Regions from separate parts of the Candidatus Pantoea soli genome, predicted to be linked through region 1. Evidence: predicted binding sites of a transcription regulator. Region 1 holds the regulator's gene; each other region holds the start of a gene.
The links. The regulator LexA, encoded in region 1, represses DNA repair genes until DNA is damaged. The targets are predictions, from matches to a motif close to TNCTGTATGTACATACAGNA.
Positions count from the first base shown of each region.

Region 2: a site for LexA is predicted at 4,339-4,358, ahead of uvrB (excinuclease ABC subunit UvrB). Genes of this name have one in related genera too.
Region 3: a site for LexA is predicted at 1,754-1,773, ahead of dinB (DNA polymerase IV). Genes of this name have one in related genera too.

Region 1 covers NZ_CP032702.1:313,927-323,786, forward strand. Annotated here, with positions in the region: gene plsB (glycerol-3-phosphate 1-O-acyltransferase PlsB) at 1-1,623, opposite strand, end outside; gene D8B20_RS01395 (diacylglycerol kinase) at 1,751-2,119, shown strand; gene lexA (transcriptional repressor LexA) at 2,225-2,839, shown strand; gene dinF (MATE family efflux transporter DinF) at 2,979-4,301, shown strand; gene D8B20_RS01410 (CsbD family protein) at 4,464-4,676, shown strand; gene zur (zinc uptake transcriptional repressor Zur) at 4,746-5,267, opposite strand; gene D8B20_RS01420 (conjugal transfer protein TraF) at 5,714-6,985, shown strand; gene dusA (tRNA dihydrouridine(20/20a) synthase DusA) at 7,076-8,071, shown strand; gene pspG (envelope stress response protein PspG) at 8,333-8,566, shown strand; gene D8B20_RS01435 (quinone oxidoreductase) at 8,762-9,745, opposite strand; gene dnaB (replicative DNA helicase) at 9,819-9,860, shown strand, end outside.
Region 2 covers NZ_CP032702.1:1,190,151-1,200,010, reverse strand. Annotated here, with positions in the region: gene moaA (GTP 3',8-cyclase MoaA) at 2-988, opposite strand; molybdenum cofactor riboswitch at 977-1,113, opposite strand; gene D8B20_RS05560 (gluconeogenesis factor YvcK family protein) at 1,304-2,206, shown strand; gene uvrB (excinuclease ABC subunit UvrB) at 2,238-4,259, opposite strand; gene D8B20_RS05550 (ABC transporter ATP-binding protein) at 5,168-5,884, shown strand; gene bioD (dethiobiotin synthase) at 5,970-6,641, opposite strand; gene bioC (malonyl-ACP O-methyltransferase BioC) at 6,638-7,393, opposite strand; gene bioF (8-amino-7-oxononanoate synthase) at 7,374-8,528, opposite strand; gene bioB (biotin synthase BioB) at 8,529-9,560, opposite strand; gene bioA (adenosylmethionine--8-amino-7-oxononanoate transaminase) at 9,649-9,860, shown strand, end outside.
Region 3 covers NZ_CP032702.1:872,970-882,829, reverse strand. Annotated here, with positions in the region: gene pepD (beta-Ala-His dipeptidase) at 1-623, shown strand, start outside; gene dinB (DNA polymerase IV) at 684-1,739, opposite strand; gene dpaA (peptidoglycan meso-diaminopimelic acid protein amidase) at 1,985-2,728, shown strand; gene D8B20_RS03975 (class II glutamine amidotransferase) at 2,699-3,466, opposite strand; gene lpcA (D-sedoheptulose 7-phosphate isomerase) at 3,512-4,093, opposite strand; gene fadE (acyl-CoA dehydrogenase FadE) at 4,335-6,779, shown strand; gene D8B20_RS03960 (hypothetical protein) at 6,814-7,506, opposite strand; gene D8B20_RS03955 (pyridoxal phosphate-dependent aminotransferase) at 7,635-8,795, shown strand; gene D8B20_RS03950 (amidohydrolase) at 8,783-9,553, shown strand; gene katG (catalase/peroxidase HPI) at 9,594-9,860, opposite strand, start outside.

The sequences.
Region 1 (9,860 bases):
CAGTGAACGCTGACGTGACGCCAGCAGCGCGGTCACGCACAGGTTCATGGCGTTTGCCGCTCCCGCTTCATTGATGCGCACCATCAGACGGCCGGCAATGTCATTTACGACAGGTGTCATCCACGCCGGACGCTGCGGGTCAATGGGATCGATGGCGTCACGCCATTCCGGAACGTGCTTGTTCAGGTAGTTCACCAGCGGCAGGGGTTCGCCGAAGTTAACATAGCCCTGACCGAGGTTGCGCAGCTTGCGCAGCCCGCGCACCATCTGCATGAACCCTTCTTTTTCTTTGGCCGCACCGCGCAGCTCTTTGGCATAGGTGCCCACTTCCATCACATGCTCATAGCCAATATAGATAGGGACGAAAGTGATAGGGCGGCTGCCGCCGCGCAGCAGCGCCTGCAGCGTCATCGACAGGGTGCCGGTTTTCGGATCGAGCAGACGCCCGGTGCGTGAACGGCCCCCTTCGACAAAATACTCCACCGAATAACCGCGGCTGAACAGCTCGCCCAGGTATTCGCGGAATACCGTAGAATAGAGTTTGTTGCCTTTGAAGGTGCGGCGAATAAAGAACGCGCCAAGGCGGCGGAAAATCGGGCCGGCGGGCCAGAAGTTCAGGTTAATCCCGGCGGCAATGTGCGGCGGCACCAGTCCCTGGTGATACAGCACATAGGAGAGCAGCAGGTAGTCCATGTGGCTGCGGTGACAGGGCACATAGACGATTTCATGGCCGTCCTGCGCCAGCTGGCGCACGCGCTCGCCACCGTTGACGTTGATGCCCTGATAAAGTCGGCTCCACAGCCAGCCCATGACCCGATCCGTTACGCGAATCGCTTCATAGGAGAAGTCCGCTGCCACTTCTTCCATCATTTCAACGGCGTTCTGCTGCGCTTTCTCATGCGAAATCTTCTTGCTGCGCGCTTCATCTTCTACCGCTTTTTCAATCGCTTTGGACTGCAGCAGCTTATTGAATAGATCCTGACGCGCCGGCAGACGCGGGCCCACCGCCGCCAGCCGCTGACGGGCAAAATGAATACGCGCCACGCGTGCCAGTTTCTGCGCAATCGACTTATCCGTACCGTGTTCGGTCGCCATCTGGCGCAGGGAAACGGTTGGCGAGAAGCGCACAAAGCTGTCGCGGCCGTGCCATAAAATGGCGAAGAACTTCTGTACCCCATTCAGAATGCGCAGATGAGGCGTCTCTTCGCCCTGCACCTCACGCCCTGGCGCACGGCCGAACATCACGGCCACCGGCAGCATCTGCACATCCAGCCCGGGGTTACTGCGATGCAAATCCAGATAGTCGTGGAACAGCTTTACCGACTCCGGATTGGCGACAAAATAGGGGAATACGCGCGGACCGTCGTGAATAAACACATGACGCGGCAGCAGCGCACCATCGATCTCCAGCGGCGCCAGCGGATCGGGCAGATCGAGTTTCAGACATTGAGCGCGCAGCGTCAGCAGATCTGCCTTTGAATCATAAGGCAAAACATACATCACCGGGCGGGTCGGATCGATGCCGTGTTCTGAAATCGGATCGGTCGGAATGACCTTACTTTTTACCAAAATAGAGAGTGGTAAATTCAACAATTTGTAATAGAGTTTACGCCAACCTGACATAGACAACTTGAAGCCTCTTGTTAGCAAAGCGCGGCAAGCATACCAGAAAGTGCAGCGAAGATCTGTGGCCTGACCATTTCGCGCTGCCCAGACATTGACGTCAAAACCACTTAAGGGTTCCACATACATGGCAAATAACGTCACCGGTATTCAGAGAATTGTAAAAGCAGCCGGTTACTCGTGGCAGGGGCTGCGTGCAGCCTGGCAGCATGAAGCTGCGTTTCGCCAGGAGGCTATCGCTGTGCTGGTTGCCATTGTCATCGCCTGCTGGCTGGACGTGGAAGCGATAACGCGCGTGCTGCTGATTGGTTCTGTCGTACTGGTGATGATTGTAGAAATCCTTAACAGCGCCATTGAAGCCGTAGTGGACCGTATCGGCCAGGAGCGGCATCCGCTGGCAGGCCGTGCGAAAGATATGGGCTCTGCGGCGGTTCTGCTGGCCATTCTACTGGCGCTGTTTGTCTGGATCACGCTGCTCTGGTCGCATTTGCGATAAACATTCCGGATTCATCAAACCGCTGATTTTTCCCCCGGTTTCGGTTTTCATTTCGCCAATACCTGTATATACTCACAGCGACTGTATAAACAACCAGGGGGCGGGATGAAAGCGTTAACCAGCAGGCAGCAACAGGTCTATGATCTGATTCGCGACCATATTAATCAGACGGGCATGCCGCCAACGCGTGCTGAAATTGCTTCGCAACTCGGCTTCCGCTCGCCGAATGCTGCCGAAGAGCACCTTAAAGCCCTGGCGCGTAAAGGCGTCATTGAAATTGTCTCTGGTGCGTCACGCGGCATTCGCCTGCTGATGGAAGAAGAGGTCAGCGAAGGCCTGCCGCTGATCGGTCGCGTCGCTGCCGGTGAGCCTCTGCTGGCGCAGGAGCACATCGAAACGCACTATCAGGTGGATGCAAACCTGTTCAAACCTTCGGCGGATTTCCTGCTACGCGTCAGCGGCATGTCGATGAAAGATATCGGTATTATGGATGGCGATCTGCTCGCTGTGCATAAAACCCAGGAAGTGCGTAACGGCCAGGTTGTCGTGGCGCGCATTGACGACGAAGTCACCGTAAAACGCTGGAAGAAGCAGGGCTCCATTGTGCAGCTGCTGCCGGAGAACAGCGATTTCCAGCCCATCGTCGTGGATACCCGTGAACAGTCGCTGACGGTCGAAGGCCTTGCCGTAGGTATTGTGCGTAACGGTGAGTGGCTCTGATCGTCACGTTGCAGTAATCCCCCCGCTGTGGCAGCACGCGTGTGCTGCCCGCAGTCTGCCTTTTTACGCCTCCTGAACCCCTCTGTGCAGCCTTATGCGCTATCAGCAGGCTGACGATCGTCAACAAGGGAATGCGCTGATGCGGCTGTTTTCCTCCTCCGATAAAGCACTGTGGCGGCTGGCGCTGCCGATGATCCTGTCGAATATCACCGTCCCGCTGCTGGGTGTGGCAGACACTGCCGTTATCGGCCATCTCGACAGTCCGGTTTATCTGGGTGGCGTCGCCACCGGCACCACCGCGACCAGTTTTATTTTTATGCTGCTGCTGTTCCTGCGCATGAGCACCACCGGGCTTACCGCTCAGGCGCTGGGCGCCGGCGATAAATCTGCGCTGGCCCGGTCGCTGGTGCAGCCGCTGCTGATTGCACTGCTTGCCGGGATGGTGCTGATGCTGCTGCGCCTGCCGGCCAGTAGGCTGGCAACCCTGCTGATGGGCGGCAGCGCGGAAGTGCAGCAGCAGGCACAAATCTTTATGCATATTCGCTGGCTGAGCGCTCCCGCCACGCTGGCAAATATGGTGATCCTGGGCTGGCTGCTGGGCGTGCAGTATGCGCGTGCGCCGGTGGTGCTGCTGATTGTCGGCAATCTGGTGAACATCCTGCTCGATCTGCTGCTGGTGCTGCACCTGCACTGGGGCGTAGCTGGCACCGCCGCCGCCACGGCGCTGGCGGAGTATGTCACGCTGGCAGTGGGTCTCTGGATGGTCGTCCGCGTGCTGGCCCTGCGCGGGATCACCTTTAGCCTGCTGAAACGCAGCTGGCGCGGCGATGCCGGCCGGTTGTTCCGGCTTAACCGTGACATTATGCTGCGCTCGCTAATGCTGCAGATCTGCTTTGCTTCGCTCACCATGCTGGGCGCGCGTATCGGGCCAGAAGTGGTGGCGGTTAACGCCGTCTTACTGATGTTTCTGACGTTTACCGCCTATGCGCTTGACGGTTTCGCTTACGCCGTGGAAGCCTGCTCGGGTGAGGCCACCGGTGCGCGCGATCGTGAGCGTTTACTGGCTGTCTGGCAGGCCGCCTGTCGTCAGGCGGGCATCGTCGCTCTGCTGTTTGCCGCTATTTATGCCTGCAGCGGCGCGCAGATTGTGGCCCTGCTGACCTCCCTTACCTCGCTGCGCGAAATGGCCGATCGCTATCTGCTGTGGCAGGTCATTCTGCCGCTGACAGGCGTATGGTGTTATCTGCTGGACGGCATGTTTATCGGCGCAACACGCGGGCGGGAAATGCGTAACAGCATGATGATCGCGGCGTCCGGATATGGTGTGACGCTGCTGACGGTGCCCTGGCTGGGCAATCATGGCTTGTGGCTGGCGCTGGCGGTGTTTCTGGCACTACGTGGTCTGACGCTCTGGCTAATGTGGCGGCGCCACTGGCAGCATGACAGCTGGTTCACCGTCTGAATAAGCGCAGCGCGGGTTCAGATTAATCTGTAACGTCTGCAAAATCCGAAGCGGCTACTATAATTATCTTAAACGACGCAAATAAGTAGCGCGTTGTGTCGATGTTTTCCCTGAATTACAGGTGATCATCGCATTTCACTCAGGAAGACGTGGAGGATTATGATGAACAAAGACGAAGCGAGCGGTAACTGGAAACAGTTCAAAGGCAAGTTCAAAGAAAAATGGGGCAAGCTAACGGATGATGACCTCACCGTGATTGAAGGCAAACGCGATCAGCTTGTTGGTAAAATCCAGGAGCGTTACGGCTACGCCAAAGACGAAGCCGAGCGCGAAGTCAGCGACTGGGAAAGTCACAACAAAGACTACCGCTGGTAGGTCTGCCACTTTATGGATGAGGCGCCTGCCCGCTGATCGGCCGATCAGCCTGGCACAGGGATGTGCCGGTTACCCTTTTCGCGTTTTTTTCCCGCTTTCTGCAGCATGGTCATGATGACAGTTCTCCTGTTGCGTACAGGCTGCCACTTCCGCACAATCACCGCATAAACCATGCGCTTCAATCACACTGTGTCGCAGGGTAAAGCCGGTCTGTTTTGCCAGTCCCTCAATGATGTTTTCCACGCCGTGCGCATGCTTTTCGTTAACCGCAGCACAGCGGTCGCACACCAGCATGACCGACGTATGTGCCGGCTCATCGAGATGGTGGCACACCACGTAGCTGTTATTGGATTCAACCCGGTGGATAAATCCCTGCTCCAGCAGAAAATCCAGTGCACGGTAAATGGTCGGCGGCTTTGCCTGCGGCTCACTGAGGCGCAGCTGATCCAGCAGATCGTAAGCGCTGACTGCTCCCTTTTGTCCGGCCATGAGTCGCAGCACTTCTGCACGTTGCGGTGTGAGACGCACGCCGCGCGCCAGGCAAAGTGATTCTGCCTCAGTGAGAAGTTGTTCGGGCGTGAGAGTGGTCATAAGCATTCTCCTGGAAACGGGTGATGTTATTTTATCACACTCGCGATTGCCGTGCCGGGAAAGCATTTTCTCTTCCCTGACAGGAAAGCGCCTGAAATTTCAGCAGATTAATCATTTTTTCTAATGCTTAAGTCTCGTTACAGGCCGGTCGCCTTTGGAGTATGTGAATTTTCTGAAAGGGATGTTAAGCATTTTGCTTTACAACTCACGCAGTTAGTGGTTATGGTTCAAAACACCTAAAGTAATTTCTGGCACCAGTTTACCTAACGATCATTTTACTGCGTAAAACAACAGCAGAATGGTTCAGGTATGACCAATTCTGCGAATAGCAGTGCTATTTCCTTTCAATTCACAGCAATAAAACGTTAGCCAGCATTCAGAATAGGGCTAATTAATTATTCCGTAGTCGTGATGCTCCACGACATGCAAAAGGTGATGGCAGGCTCATGGTGAAGACTTTATTCAGGCGCAAAAAGTTAGCTTATCTCGTTGGTTTTAATGCAGTATTTGTTTCCTCTTCCGTGCTGGCTGCCGGCACCTGGTATGACGCCCGCAACGATGCAATGGGCGGTACCGGGGTTGCCTCGTCAACCTGGAGTTCAGCGGTGCTGGCGAACCCGGCACTGATGACCAAAGCACAACCGGAAGACAACGTCAGCATCATCTTTCCTTCAGCTGGCGTACAGATTACCGATAAAGACAAATTAGTGGATCGCATTGACGATATCACCGATACCGTGAACCGTTACCGCGATACCGAAGACTTCTATCGCGATAGCATCCAAAGCCTGTCGCCCGCCAGAGTGCTTGAAGGCTATACGCAGGTCAAAGCAGCGGCCGGAGATATGGCGGAGCAGCTACGCGGCCTGCGCGGCAATAAAGCCAACGGTACTGCTGGTGTCGCGCTGGCGGTTTCCATACCCAACGAAACGCTGCCGTTTGCGTTTGTAGCGAAAGCCTACGGAACGGCGCATATCCGGGCCAATGTGGTGCAGAGCGATATTGATTACCTGCAGAGCGTGGCCGATGGTACGCGTATTCCGGCTCCCGGCGATCAGAACACGCTGCGCTCCAGCGCCAATGGCCTGGCGGCGCTGATCACCGATTACGGGGTAGCCATGGCGCATGAGTTCACTGTCGCCGGCCATCCGGTTTCCGTCGGCGTGACGCCAAAACTGCAGAAGACCTGGCTGTATAACTACAGCGCCAGCGTGTACGACTACGATAAAAATGATCTGAAAAATGGCCGCTACCGCAGCACGGATACCGGTTTTAACGTGGATGCCGGCATCGCCACTGACTTTGCTGAGAACTGGACCTTTGGCGTCACCGGACAGAACCTGATTTCGCGTGATATTGATACCAAAGAGGTGAATGGCTACCGCGATACCTACCAGATTCGTCCGCTGGTCACGACCGGCCTGGCATGGAAAAGCGGACCGGTGACGCTGAGCGGCGATGTTGATTTAACGGAAACCAAACGCTTTAAATCGCAGGAGACCAGCCAGTACGCCGGCGTGGGCGGTGAATATCGCGTGCTGGACTGGCTGGCACTGCGTGCCGGTTACCGGGCCGATATGAAATCCACCGACACCAATGTATTTACGGCTGGCGTGGGCGTTGCGCCGTTTAACAATGCCGTGCATCTGGACCTTGCCGGTTCAGTCGGAAAAGACAATACCTGGGGCGCGATGATGCAGCTCGGGTTTAACTTCTAAGCACCCGATGACGGGCGGCTGTGTCGCCCGTCATTGCTGTGCTATCATTGCGCAGTTTCTCATCACTTAACTCCGGATTTACTGCGTTTCATGACCGATACTTTCTCTTCGCAACGTTTTTCCATCGCGCCAATGCTGGACTGGACTGACCGCCACTGCCGTTACTTCCATCGTCAGCTGAGCGGCGACACGCTGCTGTACACCGAGATGGTCACCACCGGTGCCATTATTCACGGTAAAGGCGACTACCTGGCTTACAGCGAAGAGGAGCATCCGCTGGCGCTGCAGTTAGGTGGCAGCGATCCGGCTGCGCTGGCGCAGTGTGCAAAGCTGGCCGAAGCGCGGGGCTACGACGAAATCAACCTCAACGTCGGTTGTCCATCCGATCGCGTGCAAAACGGCCGTTTCGGTGCCTGCCTGATGGGGGAAGCTGCCCTCGTCGCGGACTGCATCAAAGCCATGCGTGATGTCGTCAGCATTCCGGTAACGGTCAAAACCCGCATCGGCATTGATGAGCAGGACAGCTACGCGTTTCTGTGCGACTTTGTTGGCACCGTGGCGGAAAAAGGCGGCTGCGACACTTTTATTATTCACGCCCGTAAAGCCTGGCTTTCCGGCCTCAGCCCGAAAGAGAACCGGGAGATACCGCCACTGGATTATCCGCGTGTCTATCAGCTGAAACGGGATTTCCCGGCGCTGACCATGGCAATCAACGGCGGCATTAAAACGCTGGAAGAGGCAAAAGCGCATCTGCAACATATGGATGGTGTCATGATGGGGCGCGAAGCCTATCAGAATCCGGGAATTCTGGCGCAGGTTGATCGCGAACTGTTTGGCCGCACCACGCCGGCAGCGGACCCGGTTGCGGTTGTGCGCGCCATGTATCCCTATATTGAAGCTGAGCTGTCAAAAGGCACTTATCTGGGTCACGTGACGCGCCACATGCTTGGCCTGTTCCAGGGCATTCCGGGTGCGCGTCAGTGGCGTCGTCATCTCAGTGAAAATGCGCATAAGCCCGGCGCTGATGTCCGCGTGCTGGAAGCGGCCCTGGCGCTGGTGGCGGATAAAATCCCGCAGGAAGCGTAATTTCTCTCTCCTGGCGCGCGCCAGCGCGCCTGTGTGTTCTTTGCCATCATCCTGCTGGTCGCCCGTGACTTTACTGTTCCCCGGTCAAATTCACTATCTGTTAGTGAATTTGCTCAGTTGTGCGCGGCATAAATGGCGTAAAAGCCCGCATTACAGTGAGTTACCTGCGCAATAAAGCTGGCACGCATCTTGTAATAGTCTCTCTGTCATCTGAACAGGAGAGCCTTTGTGGAAATCGTCTTTGTTATCGGCTTTTTTCTGATGCTGCTGCTGACCGGCGTTTCATTGCTGGGCGTTATCGCAGCACTGGTCGTTGCCACCGCGCTGATGTTCCTTGGCGGACTGTTTGCGCTTGTTATTAAATTGTTGCCGTGGCTGGTGCTGGCAATGGTGGTCGCCTGGCTGTATCGCGCCTTTACCACGCCGCAGGGAGAAGCAAAGCTGAACAGGCTGAAAAGGAAAATCAGGAACTTAGAGCGAAATGAGTGGCGGTAAATGCGGTTGCGATCACAGAGTTGGCATTGCTTAACAGGAATTCGCAATTAAACATATTTTTTACTTATGTTTTCTGTCAGGATAGTCACCGTGATTTGAAAACGTATTCATCGCCGCTGTCCCTACAACCAGCGCGAACTATAAAAAAGAAAGAAAACAGGGCTTCCTTCGGGAAGCCCTTGTTATTTCTGCTTTTCAGGGCAGCAGCAAACTGGAGCCCTGCGTCGCGCGGCTCTCCAGAACCTGATGCGCCCGCGCGGCATCGCGCAACGCAAATTTCTGCTGCTCTGGTACATTCACCTTAATCGCGCGGCTGGCGATAAGAGAGAACAGTTCAGCACTGGCGCGGTCCAGCTCTTCACGGTTAGTGATATAGCCAAACAGAGAAGGGCGCGTTACAAACAGTGAGCCTTTGCGGTTTAAAATTCCCAAATCAACACCGGTCACCGGACCGGAAGCATTACCAAAACTCACCATCAGGCCATGACGACGCAGGGAGTCGAGCGAAGCCTCCCAGGTATCTTTACCGACGGAGTCATACACCACCGCCACTTTCTCACCCTGTGTCAGCGCACTGACGCGTGCGGCAATATCCTCTTCGCGGTAGTTGATGGTCGCCCAGGCACCGGCATCTTTGGCGATGCGCGCTTTTTCTGCCGAGCCGACCGTGCCAATCAGATGAGCCCCCAGCGCTTTCGCCCACTGGCAGGCAATCAGCCCCACGCCGCCCGCAGCGGCATGGAACAGAAAAATTTCATCGGCTTTCACTTTATAGGTCTGACGCAGCAGATATTGCACCGTCAGGCCTTTCAGAAACGAGGCGGCGCCCTGCTCAAAAGAGAGACTTTCCGGCAGGATTGCCAGCCGCTCCTCTGCAACATTGTGCAGTTCGCTGTAGGCACCGGCCGCAGCCTGGCAGTACACCACGCGGTCACCCGGTTTAAACAGCGTGACGGCGGAACCCACTTTTTTCACAATGCCCGCCGCTTCGGTGCCCAGGCCGGAGGGCAGGCTTGCAACCGGATAAAGGCCGCTGCGCACGTAGGTATCAATGTAGTTGATGCCTATCGCCTTATTTTCCACCTGCACCTCGTGGTCAGCGGGATCGGCAATCTCAAAATCGACCCACTGCAGCACGTCCGGGCCACCGTACTGGTTGAACGCTATGCGCTTTGCCATTCTGACTCCTGTGATTGTTCATCCCGGGACGGTATACTTGCGCGTCCCTTTCACGATCGGTAATGCATTCACTATGGCAGGAAATAAACCCACCAACAAATCGAACGAACCCCGC
Region 2 (9,860 bases), 880 kb from region 1:
GTCAGCCACCGATAAAAGAGAGATTCTGGGTAATGCCGGTGTTGCCCTGATGCAGAAAATGCGTCTGCTTTTTCTGTCCCAGACTGTGGGCAATACGCGCCTGAAGTGCCTCCTGCTGCGCATCCGAAGCCAGCAGATCGCGCAGCGGCACGCCGCCGTCGCCGAACAGGCACAAATGCAGCTTGCCGGTGGCTGAGACGCGCAGCCGGTTGCAGCTGGCGCAGAAATCTTTTTCATAGGGCATGATCAGCCCGACCTCGCCCTGATAATCCGGATGGCGGAACACCTGGGCCGGGCCGTCGCTGCGTCCGCGCGGCTGGCGCTGCCAGCCCTGCATGATCAGCTGGTCACGGATCACTTCACCGGAAATGTGCTGACGCCGGAACAGATCGCCGCCCTCACCGGTTTCCATCAGCTCAATAAAGCGCAGCTGAATTGGCCGGGTGCGGATCCACGCCAGAAAGGTCTCCAGACTGTGGCTGTTGAGGTCGCGCATCAGGACGCTGTTGACTTTGACTTTTTCAAACCCGGCGGCAAACGCCGCATCAATGCCGGCCATCACGTCGGCGAATTTGTTCTGGCCGGTGATGGCATGAAACTGGCGCGCATCCAGGCTGTCGACGCTGACGTTGATGTGCGTGAGGCCGGCAGCGCGCCACGCCTGCACGTCGCGCGCCAGCCGGTAGCCGTTGGTGGTTACGGCGATCTGGCGGATTGACGGGTTTTCCCGCACGGCAGCAATGATGTCGGTGAAATCGCGGCGCATAGAGGGTTCGCCACCGGTCAGGCGCACCTTTTCGGTGCCCGCAGCAGCAAAAGCGCGGGTTACGCGGCGAATTTCATCCAGCGAGAGAAAACTTTTGTTGCGTATGCCGTCCGGCTTGTAGCCGTCCGGCAGACAGTAGGTACACCGGAAGTTACACACGTCCGTGACCGACAGGCGCAGATAATAGAAGCTGCGCGCATAGGCATCTGTAAATTGTGGCACCTGAACACCTTTCCAAAGTACGGGAGATGCAGGCATTTCTTTCTGCACCCTGGCAGCGCGTGGCTGCGGCCAGGCATCCATATCATATGACTTAGGATCGCAAGGCTTGGGAGTTTGCTGTCATTGAAGACAACGCGGTAACACAGATGGTAGCGCGAAATCTCTCAGGCTGCCATCAGCGATTCACGCTATATATATTGATACATAACGTTTTTTCACCGCATTTTCGCTACCGGATACGGTAAAATGACCGGCTGAGCGTGATACTTACCCGCTTAAGCGCCGCAACGGCAGGATAAGCACTTAAGGAGCAGCATGAATCGTACCCTGGCAGATTTGGATCGCGTGGTGGCACTCGGTGGCGGTCACGGTCTTGGCCGCGTGATGTCGGCGCTGGCCCCGCTGGGCTCGCGCCTGACCGGCATTGTCACCACCACCGATAACGGCGGTTCTACCGGCCGCATCCGGCGTTCAGAAGGCGGCATTGCCTGGGGAGACATGCGTAACTGTATTAATCAGCTGATTGCCGAGCCCAGCGTGGCTTCCGCCATGTTTGAGTACCGCTTTGCCGGCAATGGTGAACTGGCCGGGCATAACCTCGGCAACCTGATGCTGAAAGCGCTTGATCACCTCAGCGTCCGGCCACTGGAGGCGATCAACATTATTCGTAATCTGCTGAAGGTGGATGCGTTTCTGATCCCGATGTCTGAACAGCCGGTGGATCTGGTGGCGCTGGATGGGGAAGGCAACATGGTGTATGGCGAAACGGCGATCGATGAGATGAAGCAGGCGCCGGCTGAGTTAATGCTTCATCCCAGGGTGCCGCCGACGCGTGAAGCGCTGGATGCCGTCGCCGAAGCCGATTTGATTCTGATTGGCCCTGGCAGTTTCTATACCAGCCTGATGCCCATTCTGCTGATGGAAGAGATGGCGCGCGCCCTGCGCCGCACGCCCGCTACCATGGTGTTCATCGGCAATCTGGGGCGTGAACTGAGCCCGGCCGCCGCACGTCTGACGGTGGCGGATAAGCTGACAATTATGGAAAACGCCATCGGCAAGCGGGTGATTGATGCCATCGTGGTTGGCCCGGCTGCCGATATTCGCGGCGTGGATAACCGGGTCATTGTGCGCGAACCGCTGGAGGCCGCCGATATTCCTTACCGGCATGACCGCCAGCTGCTGCGCGTTGCGCTGGAGCACGCGATTCAGGCATTCTGACGCGGCGGCGCGGCCGGGCTGCGCACCGAATTTACGAGGCCGCGATAAACAGCTCGCGCAGTTCATGCAGCTGGTCGCGCACCCGCGCCGCTTCCTCGAACTCCAGGTTTTGCGCGTGCTGCTGCATCTGCCCTTCCAGCTCGTGGATTTTCTTCTGCATCGCCTGCGGTGACAGCGCCAGGTAGCTGGCCTCTGCTTCGGCGGTGCTGCGCGCAGCGGTTTTGCCTTTGCCGCGCGTTTTCACCACGTTTTTACCCAGCTCAAGAATATCGGTGATTTTCTTGTTCAGGCCCTGCGGCACAATGCCGTGTTCGGTGTTGTAACGCTCCTGTTTCTCACGGCGGCGCTCGGTCTCTTCGATGGCGCGTGCCATCGACGGCGTGATTTTATCGGCATAGAGAATCGCTTTGCCGTTGACGTTACGCGCCGCGCGACCAATGGTCTGAATCAGCGAGCGTTCGGAACGCAGGAAGCCCTCTTTATCGGCATCCAGAATGGCCACCAGCGACACCTCTGGCATGTCGAGCCCCTCGCGCAGCAGGTTGATCCCCACCAGCACATCAAACTCGCCCAGACGCAGATCGCGGATGATCTCCATCCGCTCAACGGTGTCGATGTCCGAATGCAGGTAGCGCACCTTTTCGCCGTGCTCTTCCAGGTATTCGGTCAGATCTTCCGCCATGCGTTTGGTCAGCGTTGTCACCAGCACGCGCTCGTTGATCTCCACGCGTTTACGGATCTCAGACAGCAGATCGTCCACCTGCGTCGCCACCGGACGCACTTCGAGGATCGGATCCAGCAGCCCGGTCGGACGCACTACCTGATCAATCACTTCGCCGCCGGATTTCTCCAGCTCATAGTTGCCCGGCGTTGCCGAGACGTAGATGGTTTGCGGAGCCAGCGCTTCGAACTCTTCAAAGCGCAGCGGACGGTTATCCAGCGCCGACGGCAGGCGGAAGCCATACTCCACCAGCGTCTCTTTACGCGCGCGGTCGCCGCGGTACATGCCGCCAATCTGCGGGATGGTAACGTGTGATTCGTCCACCACCAGCAGGCCATCGGCTGGCAGATAATCAAACAGCGTTGGTGGTGGCTCGCCCGGCCCGCGCCCGGAGAGGTAGCGCGAGTAGTTTTCAATGCCCGAGCAGTATCCCAGCTCGTTCATCATCTCCAGATCAAACTGGGTACGCTGGGTAATGCGCTGCTCTTCCAGCAGCTTGTTATTCTCCAGCAGCACTTTACGGCGCAGCGCCAGCTCGTCTTTGATCTCTTCCATCGCCTGCAGAATGCGCTCGCGGGGCGTCACATAGTGCGTTTTCGGGTAGATGGTAAAGCGCGGCACCACTGACACCACCTGACCGGTAAGCGGATCAAACAGCGACAGCCGCTCAACCTCTTCGTCAAACAGCTCGACGCGCAGGCCGATGTCATCCGATTCTGCCGGAAAAATGTCAATCACTTCACCGCGGACGCGGAAGGTGCCGCGCTGGAATACCTGATCGTTACGGGTGTACTGCAGCTCCGCCAGGCGGCGCAGGATACTGCGCTGATCGATGATCATGCCGCGCGTCAGGTGCAGCATCATTTTCAGGTAGAGGTCGGGATCGCCGAGGCCGTAAATCGCCGACACCGAGGCCACCACAATCACATCGCGGCGCTCCAGCATCGCTTTGGTGGCCGAGAGACGCATCTGTTCGATGTGTTCGTTAACGGCCGCGTCCTTTTCGATAAAGGTATCAGAGCTGGGCACATAGGCTTCTGGCTGATAGTAGTCATAGTACGACACAAAGAATTCCACCGCGTTTTCCGGGAAGAACTCTTTCATCTCGCCATAGAGCTGCGCCGCCAGCGTTTTATTGGGAGCCAGCACCATCGTGGGGCGATTCAGATCGGCAATGACGTTGGCCACGGTAAAGGTTTTGCCGGAACCGGTTACCCCCAGCAGCGTCTGGTGGGCCAGGCCATCTTCAAGGCCCTCTTCCAGACGACGAATCGCCTCAGGCTGGTCACCTGAAGGTTTGAAAGCGGAGTTGAGTTTAAAGACTTTACTCATGGTTTTGCGGTTCCTGCTGAAGAAGTCGGCTGGCAGGCTGATAATTCTACTCTGCTATGGCGATTTTGCCAGAAAAAAATACTGGATATATTTACAGATATCGCGCAGGATGGACGGGAAATACCGGGGTTCGCTTCAGCAGCACTGAAGCGGCGCAGCCGAACTGTTTGTTGCGCAAGGTTATCCCCAGATGAGCAACGGTTTTAACAATTGTCAATAGAGCGTCACGAAATTGCAGTCAGATGACAAGCCAGAGATTTCGCAGGGTTGCTTTTAAATAACTCGCTGATTTTAATGGCAATGACGCCAAAGCCCAGTTTCGCAGCAGAATGTATGCAGGCCGCGTATTTCCTCGCTTGCGCCCGGTTTTCAGTCGCTAATACACAAGGTTATCCACAGGAATGGTGGATAACTGAATCCAGCCCCGCGCCCATCGGCTGTGTATAATTTTCCCCTCGCTTATCCGTCCCGCTGAAAAATTTTTTTTTGCGTTTATTTTTCCTTCACTTTGCGCCGCTTTCACCCCGCTTTTTACCACGCTTATGCGCCATCCGTGACAGGAAGCCCGGCAATAAGGCCAGTGATTTATCCAGCCTCTGCCCAATCATCGCCCGAATGCACCAGAAACGCTAAGCAGTGAGCACCGTCAAAGTGCAGCCGCTTTATTACCTGAAGTGATTGTTAAGTGATCCTCATCATTCTGCGGGCCTTTCGCCAGTCAGAGCAGGAAGCTTCCCCGCCATCGCCAACCTGGCCTGAGAATTGCAGCGTAGTAACCGTAATACGCAGTAAGCCAGTCCGGCTGCGGCCAGCAACACAGCCGTGTCCACCCATAATCGTGCACGACTGTATGCCAGACGACACAGAGCGGGAGCATTCAGGCAAACAAGCTGAAAGGAGAATGTCAGATGCTGAGTTTACGTTCGGTGAATCAGTTTTACGGCCAGAACCACATTCTGTGGGATGTGGATCTCGACCTGCCGCCCGGCACCTGCACCGGTGTGCTGGGCAGCCCGGGCATGGGCAAAACCACGCTGGTGAACTGCATTATGGGCCGCCTGCCGGTAAACAGCGGTTCCATGACCTGGCAGGAGGATGGCTTTCCGCCGGAAAATCTGCTGCTGCAGCCCGCTGAGCAGCGTGCGCGCATGGGCATTGGCTATGTGCCTCAGGGCCGGCATATTTTCTCGCAGATGAGCGTGGAGGATAACCTGCTGATTGCGCTGCTGGCCGCGCAGGACGATGGCAGCCGCACCATCCCGGAAATGGTGTTTGATCTGTTCCCGGCGCTCTATTCGCTGCGGCATCAGCGCAGCGGCGATCTGCCAATGGATCAGCAGCAACAGCTGGCGCTGGCGCGTGCGCTGGTGCTGCAGCCCAAACTGCTGATTCTGGACCAGCCTACCGAAGGCATGTCGCCGTGGCTGGAAGAGGAGATGGGCAATCTGATTCGCAGCCTGAACCGCGATTACGGCCTGACCATTCTGCTGCTGGAGCAGCAGGCATCCTTTATCCGGCGCGTGGCGGACTATTTTTTGCTGCTGCACCGTGGAAGAAACGTGGCGCAGGGCCGCGTGGCCCAGCTGGATGATGTGACGGTGAACAAGTGGCTGACGGCCACCTGACCGCCTTCGCAACGTCAGATAAGCAGACAGCTGCGGCAAGCCGGGGCCGCCGCGCCAGGCGACCCTGTTGATACACCGCTGCGTTTTATGCCGGCAGCGTCAGAAAACGCCCGCAGGTTTCATACTCAGCAGCGTGCTGCAGATAGGGGATTTCGCCCAGCAGCGGCGCGGCAATACGCTGGCGTAGCGTCGCCATGTATTCAGCATGACGCTTCCCGGGCGGCTGTACGGTATTGGCGATCCAGCCCGCCAGGCGCAATCCGCGCGCCCTCACCGCCTCTGCGGTCAGCATGGCGTGATTGATGCAGCCCAGCCTGAGGCCCACCACCAGAATCACCGGCAGCTGCTCTTCTGCAACCCAGTCGGCATAGGTGTGCGTCCCGGACAGCGGCGTAAACCAGCCGCCCGCGCCCTCCACCAGCACCCACTCCGCCTGCTGCTCCAGCGCCCGCAGCCCGGCCGAAAGCGCGGCAAAGGTGATCGGCCTGCCCTCTTCAGCGCTGACAATGTGCGGAGAGGTCGGCTCCATAAACGCCAGCGGGTTCACCTGCTCATAGCGCAGCTCCAGACTGCTGTAACGCTGCAGCGCCAGCGCATCGCTGTTGCGGATGCCGTCAGGTGTCATTTCGCAGCCGGACGCGACCGGCTTATAGCCGGCGGTACGCAGCCCGGCCGCGCCGGCCGCCTGCAGCAGTGCGCTGCTGGCCACTGTTTTTCCCACTTCCGTGTCGGTTCCGGTAATAAACCAGCGTGTCATTTGTTCAGTACTCCATACATCAGGTGATAACTCAGACGATAACCCTGTACATCCCGCGGCCAGGCCTGTTCCAGCTGCGCCAGCCGCTGACGCGTCAGCAGATGGCCGCTGCGTCCGTCATGCAAATGCGTGGCGCCGATGCCCTTCAGCGACTGCATCGCGCTGAGGGCGCTCGGGAAGTGCAGCGTGATGGTCTGCTGCTGCGTCCGCAGCGCCATGCCCGCCGTCGCGGCCGCCACCTGCGCGGCGCTGAGAAAGCGGTTGGCGTGGCGGCGCGTATCCTGCTGCGCCCACGCCTGATGCACTTCCTGCAGCGAACCGTCCAGCAGCGTGGAAAACAGCACGCTACCGCCGGGGCGCGTCACGCGTAAAAACTCGCGCAGTGCGGTGCGCAGATCGCTGCTCCACTGCACCGCAAGGTTGCTCCAGACGCCGTCAACGCTGGCATCGGCCAGCGGCAGCGCATCAATGTCGCCCTGCTGATAGTCGTCGGCCGATTCCTGCGCGCGCGCCGCGGCCAGCATAGCCGGCGACAGATCCAGCGCCGTCAGCTGGCGGCCGCGATCGCGCCAGTAGCGGCTGTACCAGCCGGTGCCGCAGCCCGCGTCCAGCAGATGCGGGCCAAACGCCGCCGGTGCCAGCGCCAGCAGCGCATCACCGCTGGCGCGCTGCAGCTGCGCATGCTGTTCATAGTGCGGTGCTGCGCGACCAAACGCCTGCGCCACCGCCTGTTTATTTATCTGCAGCGTCATACAGCGCCTCCAGCAGCGCGTCGATGTCTTCGGAATGATGGGCTGCCGTCAGCGTGATACGCAGCCGCGCGGTGCCAGGCGGCACGGTGGGCGGACGAATAGCACTGACCCAGAGCCCGGCCTGCGCCAGCCGCTGTGACAGCGCCACGGCCGCGTGGTTTTCACCCACGATCAGCGGCTGAATCGCGCTGTCAGACGGCATCAGCTGCCACGGCAGGTTCGCCGCCCCGGCGCGAAAACGCGCAATGTTAGCGCGCAGTTTTTCACGCCGGGCATCGCCCTGCTGTACCTGCTGCAGCGCAGCCAGCAGCGCGTGACACTGCGCGGGCGGCATAGCCGTGGAGTAAATCAGATGGCGGGAAAACTGCTCAAGATAATCGGCGGTGGCCGCATCGCACAGCACGGCCGCACCGCTGACGCCAAAGCCTTTGCCAAAGGTAACCACCAGTAATTCCGGCTTAACCTGCTGCTGCCAGCAGCTGCCGCGCCCCTGCGCCCCGCAGATGCCAATGCCGTGCGCATCATCCACCAGCAGCCAGCCGCCGGTGCGCCGGGTTTCTGCCGCCAGCGCCGCCAGCGGAGCGCTGTCGCCATCCATGCTGAACACCCCTTCAGTAACCACCAGCGTGGCGCCTGCACAGGGCGTGGTCAGCAGCCTGGTCAGACTGGCTGGCTGGTTATGCGCAAAGCGGCGCAGCGTGGCCGGCGCATGGCTGGCCGCATCCAGTAACGACGCGTGCGCCAGCTTATCCGCCAGCACCCGGTCCGGTTTTTCAGCCAGCAGATGGATCAGCGCCTGATTGGCGGCGAAACCTGAAATAAACAGCAGCGCGCGCGAATAGCCCAGCCAGTCCGCCAGCTGCTCTTCCAGCTGCGCATGATAGCGGCTGTAGCCGGTCACATGCCCGGAGGCGCCCGCCCCTGCGCCGCTGGCCGCTGCGCCCTGCTGCCAGCCGGCAATCACTGCCGGATGCTGGCTCAGCCCCAGATAATCGTTGCTGGAAAAGTGGCGGTAGCTCAGGCCGTCGACGACGATTTCACGCACGCTGTTGTGTTCCACGCGCCGGCGCTGACGCCAGCCATCGGCCGCGCGTCGCGCCGTCAGCGCCTGCGTGATGCGTTCGGACCAGCCCATTCAGACCGCCGCGTTGTAGAACTGCGTCGTGTCGGCCTGCATCAGCTGGTGGTTGAGCTGCTGCTGCTGTTCATTATCGCCCGCCGTGGTGGCGGTGTGTTCCGGATTGAGACCCAGCTTGCGGAACAGAATCAGATCTTTATCCTCTTCCGGGTTTGGCGTGGTCAGCAGTTTACAGCCGTAAAAAATTGAGTTTGCACCCGCCATGAAACACATCGCCTGGGTCTGCTCACTCATCTGCTCGCGTCCGGCTGACAGCCGCACGTGCGAGGAAGGCATCATGATGCGCGCCACGGCAATGGTGCGGATAAAATCAAACGGCTCAACGTCGTCGTTATCGGCCAGCGGGGTGCCTTTTACTTTGACCAGCATATTGATCGGCACGCTTTCCGGTGGCGTCGGCAGATTGGCCAGCTGGACCAGCAGGCCGGCGCGATCGTTCACCGTCTCACCCAGTCCGACGATGCCGCCAGAGCAGACCTTGATTCCGGCGTCGCGCACTTTATCCAGCGTATCCAGACGCTCCTGATAGGTGCGGGTAGTGATAATGCTGCCGTAAAACTCCGGCGAGGTATCCAGATTGTGGTTGTAGAAATCGAGGCCGGCACTGGCCAGACGCTGTGCCTGGCTCTGGTCCAGCGTGCCCAGCGTCATGCAGGTTTCCATGCCCAGCGCTTTTACGCCCTGCACCATCTGCTCCAGATAGGGCATATCGCGCTCGTGCGGGTTTTTCCACGCGGCGCCCATGCAGAAACGGCTCGATCCTGCGGCTTTGGCTTTGCGCGCCGATTCCAGCACCGCTTCCACCTCCATCAGGCGTTCGGATTCCAGCCCGGTCTTATAACGCGCGCTTTGCGGGCAATATTTACAGTCTTCCGGGCAGGCGCCGGTTTTGATCGACAGCAGGGTACTGACCTGCACCTGACGCGGATCGAAATGCTGCCGGTGTACCTGCTGCGCTTCAAACATCAGCTCAAGAAAAGGTTTGTCAAACAGGGCCTGGGCTTGTGCCAGTGTCCAGCGGTTAGCCATTGCTTACTCCAGAAAAAGGGGGTTCATCCTGACGATTAACGTGGTTATACTTGTAAACTAAATCTTTTCAAAATGGTTTACAAGACGCATGTTCACCCCGGATGACCTCAACTTTGACCGCCAGCATATCTGGCATCCCTACACCTCCATGCGCGATCCCCTGCCCTGTTATCCGGTGGTGGCGGCGCACGGCTGTCAGCTGCAGCTGGCCGATGGCCGCGAACTGGTGGATGGTATGTCGTCGTGGTGGGCAGCGATTCACGGCTACAACCATCCGCGCCTGAACCAGGCGCTACAGCA
Region 3 (9,860 bases), 560 kb from region 1:
CGGCACACTTCCAGGCCACGCTGCAAAATGAGCTGGGCATGAAAGAGAAAAATGTGACCGTCGTGAGCGAGCCGCTGGCGCATCAGGGCGAGGCGCTGACCGCAGACAGCCGTGACCGTTTCATTAACCTGCTCAACAGCACGCCGAATGGCGTGATTCGCAACTCCGACGTGGCGAAAGGCGTGGTGGAAACCTCGCTTAACGTCGGCGTGGTCACGATGGCGCAGGACAGCGCAGAGATCATCTGCCTGATTCGTTCGCTGATTGACACCGGCAAAGACTGGGTGGTGGAAACCCTGACCTCGCTGGGCGCGCTGGCCGGTGCGAAAACCGCACCAAAAGGCGGCTACCCGGGCTGGCAGCCGGATGCCGATTCGCCCATCATGGCGCTGACGCGTAAGACTTATGAAGCGCTGTTTGGCAAAACGCCGAACATCCAGGTGATTCATGCGGGACTGGAGTGCGGTCTGTTCAAGAAGCCCTACCCGAACATGGATATGGTCTCAATTGGCCCGACCATCACGGGCCCGCACTCGCCGGATGAGCAGGTGCACATTGAGAGCGTCGGTCTGTACTGGAAACTGCTGACGGCGCTGCTGAATGTCGTCCCGGAAAAAGCCTGATTCCGCGTACTGAACGCTTCCCTGCCCGCGCGGCGGGGAAGCGTCATGCAGCGGCGTGTTTTACCAGCCCAGCACCAGCTGCCGCTCCAGCTGCGGATCCACCAGCGTGACATGCAGGCCTACCAGCCGCACGCCGCGTCCGGCACGCCGCTCCTCCCAGCTTTTCCGCGCCACGGCAATCATGTCCTCTTTGTTCAGCACCGGCCAGCTGTGCTCCTGCGTGGTTTGCTGAAAATCGTTAAACTTCAGCTTCACCCCCTGACGGGCAATCTGTTTGTCCGGGCGAATCAGCGTCAGGCGGCGATCCAGCTCCGCATATAAGAAATCAATAATCTCCAGGCACTGCTCCCAGTGGTGGATATCTTCCATCAGCGTTCGCTCCACGCCGAGCGATTTACGTTCGCGCTCGACCACCACATCGCGATCGTCAATGCCGTGGCTGCGCTCCCACAGGATGCGGCCAAACTTACCAAAGCGCTTCAGCAGGCGGGCCAGATCGGCCTGCTGCACGTCGGCGCAGGTGTGCATGCCCATCTCCTCCAGTTTTTTCGTAGCCACCTTACCGACGCCGGGAATTTTGCTGAGCGGCAACGTCAGCAGAAAATCCGGCATCGCCTGCGGTGTGATCACAAACTGGCCGTTGGGTTTATTGAGATCGGAGGCGATTTTGGCGAGAAATTTAATCGGAGCAATGCCCGCAGAGGCCGTCAGCCCGGTTTCGCGCGCGATATCGGCGCGAATCGCCTGCGCCATCAGCGTGGCCGATCCCTGACAGTGCGGGCTGTCAGTGACATCCAGATAGGCTTCATCCAGCGACAGCGGTTCGATGAGCGACGTGTAGCGCGTAAAAATTTCCCGAATCTGGCGCGACGCTTCTTTATAGGCGTCGAAGCGGCCGGGCAACAGGCGCAGATGCGGACAGAGGCGCAGCGCTGTCGCGGTGGGCATCGCGCTGCGCACGCCATATTTGCGCGCCGGGTAGTTGGCCGTACTGATGACGCCACGCTGGACGCGACTGCCACCAATGGCGATGGGAATATCACGCAGGGTGGGATCATCACGCATCTCAACGGCAGCAAAAAAGCAGTCCATATCAACATGTATGATTTTGCGCATCTGCCCCTCCCAAACACTGGATAAGTATACAGCAGCGAAAAGGAACGGCAATATTTGTGGCGGGACAGAATAAAGTTTACAAAATTCTGGCCGTCTTCTCTCTCAGATTGCGCGATTTTCCAAGACTCTGACTTGATTAAAAGCCAGACAATGATAATGTTGCGCTGCGGTAGCGGATATTTCCGATAATGCAATCCAGCGACGCGCTGCGTCACCGTTTCTCTTCACTTCAGGGTACACACAGAATGGGCAGAATCGCACTATTGCTTGCGATGATTCTTATGCCAGTCCTTAGTTGGGCAATCACTCCGGAACCAGCGCAGCCTCTGGCTCCGGTGAGCAAAGAGTTAAAGAAACAATTACTTGGCACGCCAGTTTTTATTCAGATCTTCAAGGAAGAGCGGACGCTGGAACTCTACGGCAAAATCGGCAATGAGTTCCGTCTGCTGGACAGCTACCGCATCTGCAACTTTTCCGGCGGCCTGGGGCCAAAGCGCCGTCAGGGCGATTTTAAAAGCCCGGAAGGGTTTTATAACGTCAGGCTTAATCAGTTAAAACCGGACAGCCGTTTTTACCGGGCCATCAATACCGGCTTCCCGAATCAGTACGATCGTGCCAAAGGCTATAACGGCAACTATCTGATGATTCACGGCGACTGTGTTTCGATTGGCTGCTATGCGATGACCAATGCGTCGATGGATGAGATCTACACCTACGTAAACGCCGCGCTGCGTAATGGTCAGCAGGATGTGCAGGTGAATATCTACCCGTTCCGCATGACGGAAAGCAATATGCAGCGCCATCGCTACTCGACTTACATCAGCTTCTGGCGTGAGCTGCAGCCTGGCTACGCGTATTTCGCACAGTACCATGTGCCGCCGACCGTGAATGTCACGGCAACCGGTCAGTATGCGGTGAATAACACGCCGGTGCTCGGCACACCGGACGCGGCGTCGAAATCATTCCTCGCGCTCACCCAGGCAAAATAATGCCCACTCCCCTGGCGCTATCCGGTGCCAGGTTTCATTGCCTGTCAGCGGCTGTGTGGCAATGACCGTGACCACGTCTCTGGGCGTGGTCTGCTGCATAAAATCAATCTCCACGTCCTGATCCAGCAGCTTGGCTTTGCCAAAGGGCGCGCGCCGCGTGATCCAGTAAAGATTGGTGGAGCAGAACGCCATCAGATAACGTCCATCCGACAGCAGCATATTGAACACCCCCTTCTGCCGCAGCTCCGTGGCCAGCTCCGCCACATAGCGAAACACCGCCGGCCAGTTCCCGGGCGTCCTCGGGTAGCGCGTTGCCAGCTTGTGCAGGATCCAGCAGAACGCTTTTTCGCTGTCGGTTTCGCCTACCGGCCGGAAATGTCCGGTCTCCAGCTGGCGATACCCTTTCAGCTGGCCGTTGTGCGCGTAGGTCCAGTTGCGTCCCCACAGCTCACGGGTAAACGGATGGGTATTCTCCAGCGAAACCTGACCGCGATTAGCCTGACGGATATGCGCCACCACCGAATGTGACTTGATCGGGTACTCCTGTACCAGACGGGCAATCGGCGAGTTAAAACTGGGCAGGGGATCTTTAAACGTACGGCAGCCTTTATCTTCATAAAAGGTAATGCCCCAGCCATCTTTGTGCGGCCCGGTCCCACCGCCACGCTGCACCAGACCGGTAAAACTGAAACAGATATCCGTAGGGACATTGGCGCTCATCCCGAGCAATTCGCACATAGCTACCGCCTTAGCAGAACCTCCCGCCAGCGCAGGAGGCACACGTCATGACTTAACCATCTCTTTTTCAATCAGCAGCATCAGGATATGGATCACCTTGATGTGGATCTCCTGAATACGGTCGGCATAGCCAAAGTGCGGCACGCGAATTTCAATGTCGGCACTGCCTGCCATTTTGCCGCCATCTTTGCCGGTCAGGGTGATCACTTTCATGCCCTTCGCGCGCGCCGCGTCTATCGCTTTAATGATGTTAGCCGAGTTGCCAGAGGTCGAGAGACCCAGCAGCACATCGCCCTCGCGCCCCACCGCCTCCACATAGCGTGAAAAGACGTGGTCATAGCCGAAATCGTTGCTGACGCAGGACATATGGCTGACATCGGAGATGGCAATCGCCGGGTAACCAGGACGGTTTTCACGGTAGCGTCCGGTCAGCTCTTCAGCGAAGTGCATGGCATCGCAGTGTGAACCACCGTTACCACAGGAGAGCACCTTGCCGCCGGCTTTAAAGCTATCGGCCAGCAGTACCGCAGCACGCTGAATGGCGTGAATGTTCGCCTCATCACTCAGGAATTTAGTGAGCGTATCGGCTGCTTCGTTGAGTTCTGAGCGAATAATGTCCTGATACATAGCGGTGTCCTTCAGAGGATAAATTGACCCGGCAAGTTTAACGGAATGGCGCAACGCCGCAAAGCGCCCGCACGCAGGAAAAGCGCGGCGCGGTCGCAGCAGCGGCGGTTGTGCGGGCACGCTATGGCGATTTTGTGAGATCCGTTGTAATTGCGGTGTAAACAGATTGCTAAATCGCCGCCGCTGCTCTAAACCTGTTACCAACAGGTCAGACCTCTTACTACTTACGGAGCGGTTCATTATGTTGCTTGCCTCGATTATCGCAACGCTGCTACTGGTCGGCGTTCTCTTCTACCATCAGGTTTCACTGCGTCTCAGTAGCGCCATTGTGCTGTTATGGACCGCGGCGCTGGCTGCCGCCGGTTTATGGACGCCATGGCTGCTGCTGCCGCTGGCGATTATCCTGCTGCCGTTTAACCTGCCCGCTATGCGTCGCAGTCTGTTCTCCGGACCGGTGCTGCACCGTTTCCGCAAGGTGATGCCGCCAATGTCACGCACGGAAAAAGAAGCGATCGATGCCGGGACGACCTGGTGGGAAGGCGATCTGTTTCGCGGCAAACCGGACTGGCAGAAACTGCACAACTATCCGCAGCCGCGCCTGACGGAAGAGGAGCAGGCGTTTCTGGATGGTCCGGTAGAAGAAGCCTGCCGCATGGCCAATGATTTTGAAATCACGCATGAAATGGCCGATCTGCCGCCTGAGCTGTGGGCCTACCTGAAGCAGCATCGCTTCTTTGCCATGATCATCAAAAAAGAGTACGGCGGGCTGGAGTTTTCCGCCTATGCCCAGGCGCGGGTACTGCAGAAACTGGCTGGCGTGTCAGGCATCCTGGCGATCACCGTGGGTGTGCCTAACTCACTCGGCCCGGGTGAACTGCTGCAGCATTATGGTACCGATGCGCAGAAGGATCACTACCTGCCCCGGCTGGCGCGCGGCGATGAAATTCCCTGCTTTGCGCTGACCAGCCCGGAAGCGGGTTCTGATGCCGGTGCCATTCCGGATACCGGCGTGGTGTGCATGGGTGACTGGCAGGGTCAGCAGGTGCTGGGCATGCGCCTGACCTGGAACAAACGCTATATCACGCTGGCCCCGATCGCCACCGTACTGGGCCTGGCATTCAAACTGTCCGATCCCGATCATCTGCTGGGTGAGACGGAAGAGCTGGGCATTACCTGTGCGCTTATCCCGACGCACACGCCGGGCGTTGAGATCGGCAAACGCCACTTCCCGCTGAACGTACCGTTCCAGAATGGCCCCACGCGCGGAAAAGACATCTTTGTGCCGATTGACTACATCATCGGCGGCCCGGCGATGGCCGGCCAGGGCTGGCGTATGCTGGTGGAGTGTCTGTCCGTCGGACGCGGCATCACGCTGCCTTCAAACTCAACCGGCAGCCTGAAAAGTCTGGCGCTGGCCACCGGTGCATATGCGCATATCCGCCGTCAGTTCAAAGTCTCTATCGGTAAGATGGAAGGGATCGAGGAGCCGCTGGCACGTATCGCCGGTAATGCCTACGTGATGGATGCTGCTGCCACGCTGATCACCAGCGGTATCATGCTGGGTGAAAAACCGGCGGTACTGTCGGCGATTGTAAAATATCACTGCACCCATCGTGGCCAGCGCGCCATCATTGACGCCATGGACATTGCCGGTGGTAAAGGCATTATGCTGGGCGATAACAACTTCCTGGCGCGTGCCTATCAGGGTGCGCCCATCGCCATCACCGTGGAAGGGGCCAACATCCTGACGCGCAGCATGATTATCTTTGGTCAGGGTGCGATCCGCTGCCATCCATGGGTGCTGACGGAGATGGACGCAGCCGCGAAAAACGATCTGGCCCTGTTTGATCACGCGCTGTTCAGCCACGTCGGCCACGTTGGCAGCAGTCTGGTACGCAGCCTGTGGCTGGGCCTGACCGGCGGCCGCACCAGCGCCGCACCGACCCGAGATGTCACCCGACGCTATTATCAGCAGATCAACCGCCTGAGCGCGAATCTGGCGCTGCTGTCAGATGTCTCCATGGCGGTATTAGGCGGCAGCCTGAAACGCCGCGAACGTATCTCGGCGCGCCTTGGCGATGTGCTGAGCCAGATGTACCTCGCCTCTGCCACCCTGAAACGCTACGACGATGAAGGCCGCAATGAAGCCGATTTGCCGCTGGTGCACTGGGGCGTAAAGGATGCCCTGCATCAGGCTGAAGTGGCGATGGACGATCTGCTGCGCAACTTCCCGCAGCGTCTGGTGGCCGGTGCGCTGCGCATGGTGATTTTTGCTGGCGGCCGTCACTGCCCGGCACCGTCCGACAGATTGGATCATACGCTGGCAAAACTGCTGCAGCTGCCGTCTGCCACCCGCACCCGGCTGGGCCGCGGTCAGTACCTGACGCCAAGCGAACACAACCCGGCAGGTCAGCTGGAGCAGGCGCTGCAGGATGTCATGGCGGCTGAGGTGATTCACGATCGGCTGTGTAAACAGCAGAAGAAAAATCTGTCGTTTACCCGTCTGGATGCGCTGGCGCAGCGCGCGCTGAAAGAGGGCTGGATCACCGAGGCAGAAGCCAGCGTGCTGGCCCGCGCCGAAGCCAGCCGGCTGAAAGCCATCAATGTCGATGAGTTTGCACCGGAAGCGCTGGCGGCGCCGAAGCCGCAAAGCAAACCTCAGGCGCGGCCCAGCGAAGCCGCGTAAAAAGAGAAAAGCCTCCGTCCGGAGGCTTTTTTATTTAGCCTGCCTGCCGAATACGGGCAATCAGCGCATCAGCATCGGCAATATGCGGCGCGGCCAGCAGCAGTGCGCTTCCCAGCGTCCGGCAGTGGCTGACACAGTCGGCGCGCATCGCGTCATCACGGATAGCACAGAAATCTGCCAGCCGCGCCGCGCCGGCGCTGCGGCGCAGCAACCCGATGGCGCAGTAGCCAATGGCGTCGGTCCAGACCTGCTGCAGAAACAGCCCGGCAGCCTCTGTGCCGGCAAATTCATCCTGCGGATGCTGTCCGAACTGCGCCACGAAATGATGGGCGAAGCTGTCCCATAAGGCGTGAACATCGCTGAGGCGCTGCTCGCGCGCATCCGCCGCCTCACGCGGCGGCAGCAGACCCGGTAAACCACAGTAATTAATCAGCAGATCGGCCAGTGCACTGCCGACATCAAATCCCATTGGCCCGTGGTGGCCGCTGGCAAGACGGGTTTCGCAATGAGTCAGAAAACGCAGCTGCAGACTGGCCAGCGCCAGGCGCTGCGCCTTGTCCTGTTGCCATGCCGGCGTACGGCTAAAGCTGAACGGGCTGTCGCTCTGGTCGCCCGCCAGCGTCACCGGCTGGTTCGGGGCGCGCCACACCGCATGGGTCAGCAGCTGCTGCGCCAGTTGCTCACCGGTTGCCTGCGCCCGCGCGGAGATTTCATGATGATGCACCATTTTCTGCTCCTGATTACCGTGACTTTAGACGTCTAAGCGTCTCGATTGCCAAATGTTAACATTCTGCTTATAGTGGCAGCAACTCAGGGTTACTCCACCACGTTATTCGTGCGTAAGGTTATTCCATCATGACGCAGCCCAATCTGATCCCCGCCAGCAAATTACCTGCGCTTGGCACCACGATTTTTACGCAAATGAGCGCCCTCGCCGCCCGCCACAACGCCATTAATCTGTCACAGGGCTTTCCGGATTTCAGCGGCCCGGACTACCTGCAGGCGCGGCTGGCGTATCACGTCAGCCAGGGGGCGAACCAGTATGCGCCGATGACCGGCGTGCTGCCGCTGCGCGAAGCCATTGCCGACAAAACCGCCGCGCTTTACGACTACCGGCCAGACCCTGAGCACGACATTACCGTCACCGCCGGGGCCACCGAAGCGCTTTATGCCGCCATTACCGCACTGGTGCGTCCGGGTGATGAAGTGATCTGTTTTGATCCCAGCTATGACAGCTACGCCCCGGCGGTCACGCTGGCGGGTGGCGTGCTGAAACGCCTCGCGCTGCAGCCGCCGGCCTTTCGTCCGGACTGGCAGGCATTTCGCCAGCAGCTCAGCGCGAAGACCCGGCTGGTCATCATCAATACGCCGCACAATCCCACGGCCACCGTCTGGTCAGACAGCGATTTTACCGCACTGTGGCAGGCGATCGCCGCGCAGGAAATTTATGTGCTGAGCGATGAGGTATATGAGCATATCTGCTTTGCTGAACAGGGACACGCCAGCGTACTGGCGCATGCCGGGTTGCGTCAGCGTGCCGTAGCCGTCTCCTCTTTCGGCAAAACCTTCCACATGACCGGCTGGAAAGTGGGCTATTGCATCGCCCCTGCCGCACTCAGCGCGGAAATCCGCAAGGTTCATCAGTACCTGACGTTTTCCGTCAATACGCCGGCACAGCTGGCGCTGGCCGATATGCTGCGCACCCGGCCTGAACACTATCAGCAGCTGCCAGCCTTTTACCGTGCGCGGCGCGATCGCCTGACGCAGGCGCTGGCTGCCAGCCGCTTTAAGGTGCTGCCCTGCACCGGCACATACTTTTTGCTGGCGGATTACAGCGCCCTGTCAGACAGGGACGACGTCAGCTTCTGCGAGTGGTTAACGCGCGAAGCCGGTGTGGCGGCGATCCCGCTCTCCGTGTTCTGCGCAGACCCTTTCCCGCACCGGCTGATTCGCCTGTGCTTTGCCAAACAGGAAGCGACGCTTGACGCCGCTGCGGAGCGCTTATGTCAGCTTTAAAAATAACAGTTCTGCAGGAGACCCTGAGCTGGATGGATGGTGCGGCCAATCTGCGCCATTTTGACAGCGTTCTCTCCACCGTCACCGGACGCGATTTAATTCTGTTGCCGGAAATGTTCACCACCGGATTCGCCATGGAGGCGGCCGACAGCTCGCTGCCGCAGGAAGAGGTCGTGGCGTGGCTGCACGGCCATGCGCAGCGCACGCAGGCGTTGATTGGTGGCAGCGCCGCGCTGCAAACCGCACGCGGCGCCGTCAACCGTTTTCTGCTGGTTGAGCCCGACGGAACGCTGCATCAGTACGATAAACGCCATCTGTTTCGCATGGCAAATGAGCATCAGCACTATGTGCCGGGTGAGGCGCGAACGGTGATCCACTGGCGCGGCTGGCGGATACTGCCGCAGATTTGCTATGACCTGCGCTTTCCGGTGTTCTCACGCAATCACAACGACTACGATCTGGCGCTGTATGTCGCGAACTGGCCGGCACCGCGTGCGCTGCACTGGCAAGCCCTGCTGCTGGCGCGCGCGATTGAAAATCAGGCCTATGTCGCCGGTTGCAATCGGGTCGGCAGCGATGGCAATCAGCATCAGTACAGCGGTGACAGCCGCATTATTTCACCGCAGGGTGAGATTCTGGCCGCTGGCGACCCCTTTGCCCGCGCTCGTCTTGACGCCGAACTTTCGCTGAACGATCTGCAGGCCTATCGCGAACGCTTTCCGGCGTGGCGTGACGCCGATGCCTTTAGCCTGAAATAAAAAAACCCCGGCAGGCCGGGGTTGGTTAACGCTGGATGACTCAGAGGTCGAAGCGATCGAGGTTCATCACCTTAGTCCACGCCGCCACGAAGTCATTGACAAACTTCTGTTTCGCATCGCTGCTGGCGTAGACTTCCGCCAGCGCACGCAGGATAGCGTTGGAGCCAAACACCAGATCGGCACGGGTCGCGCTATATTTGACTGCGCCGCTCTGACGGTCACGGCCTTCAAACAGCTCCGCGCTTTCGTCCGTTGCGCGCCATGCGGTGCGCATATCCAGCAGGTTCACGAAGAAGTCGTTGCTCAG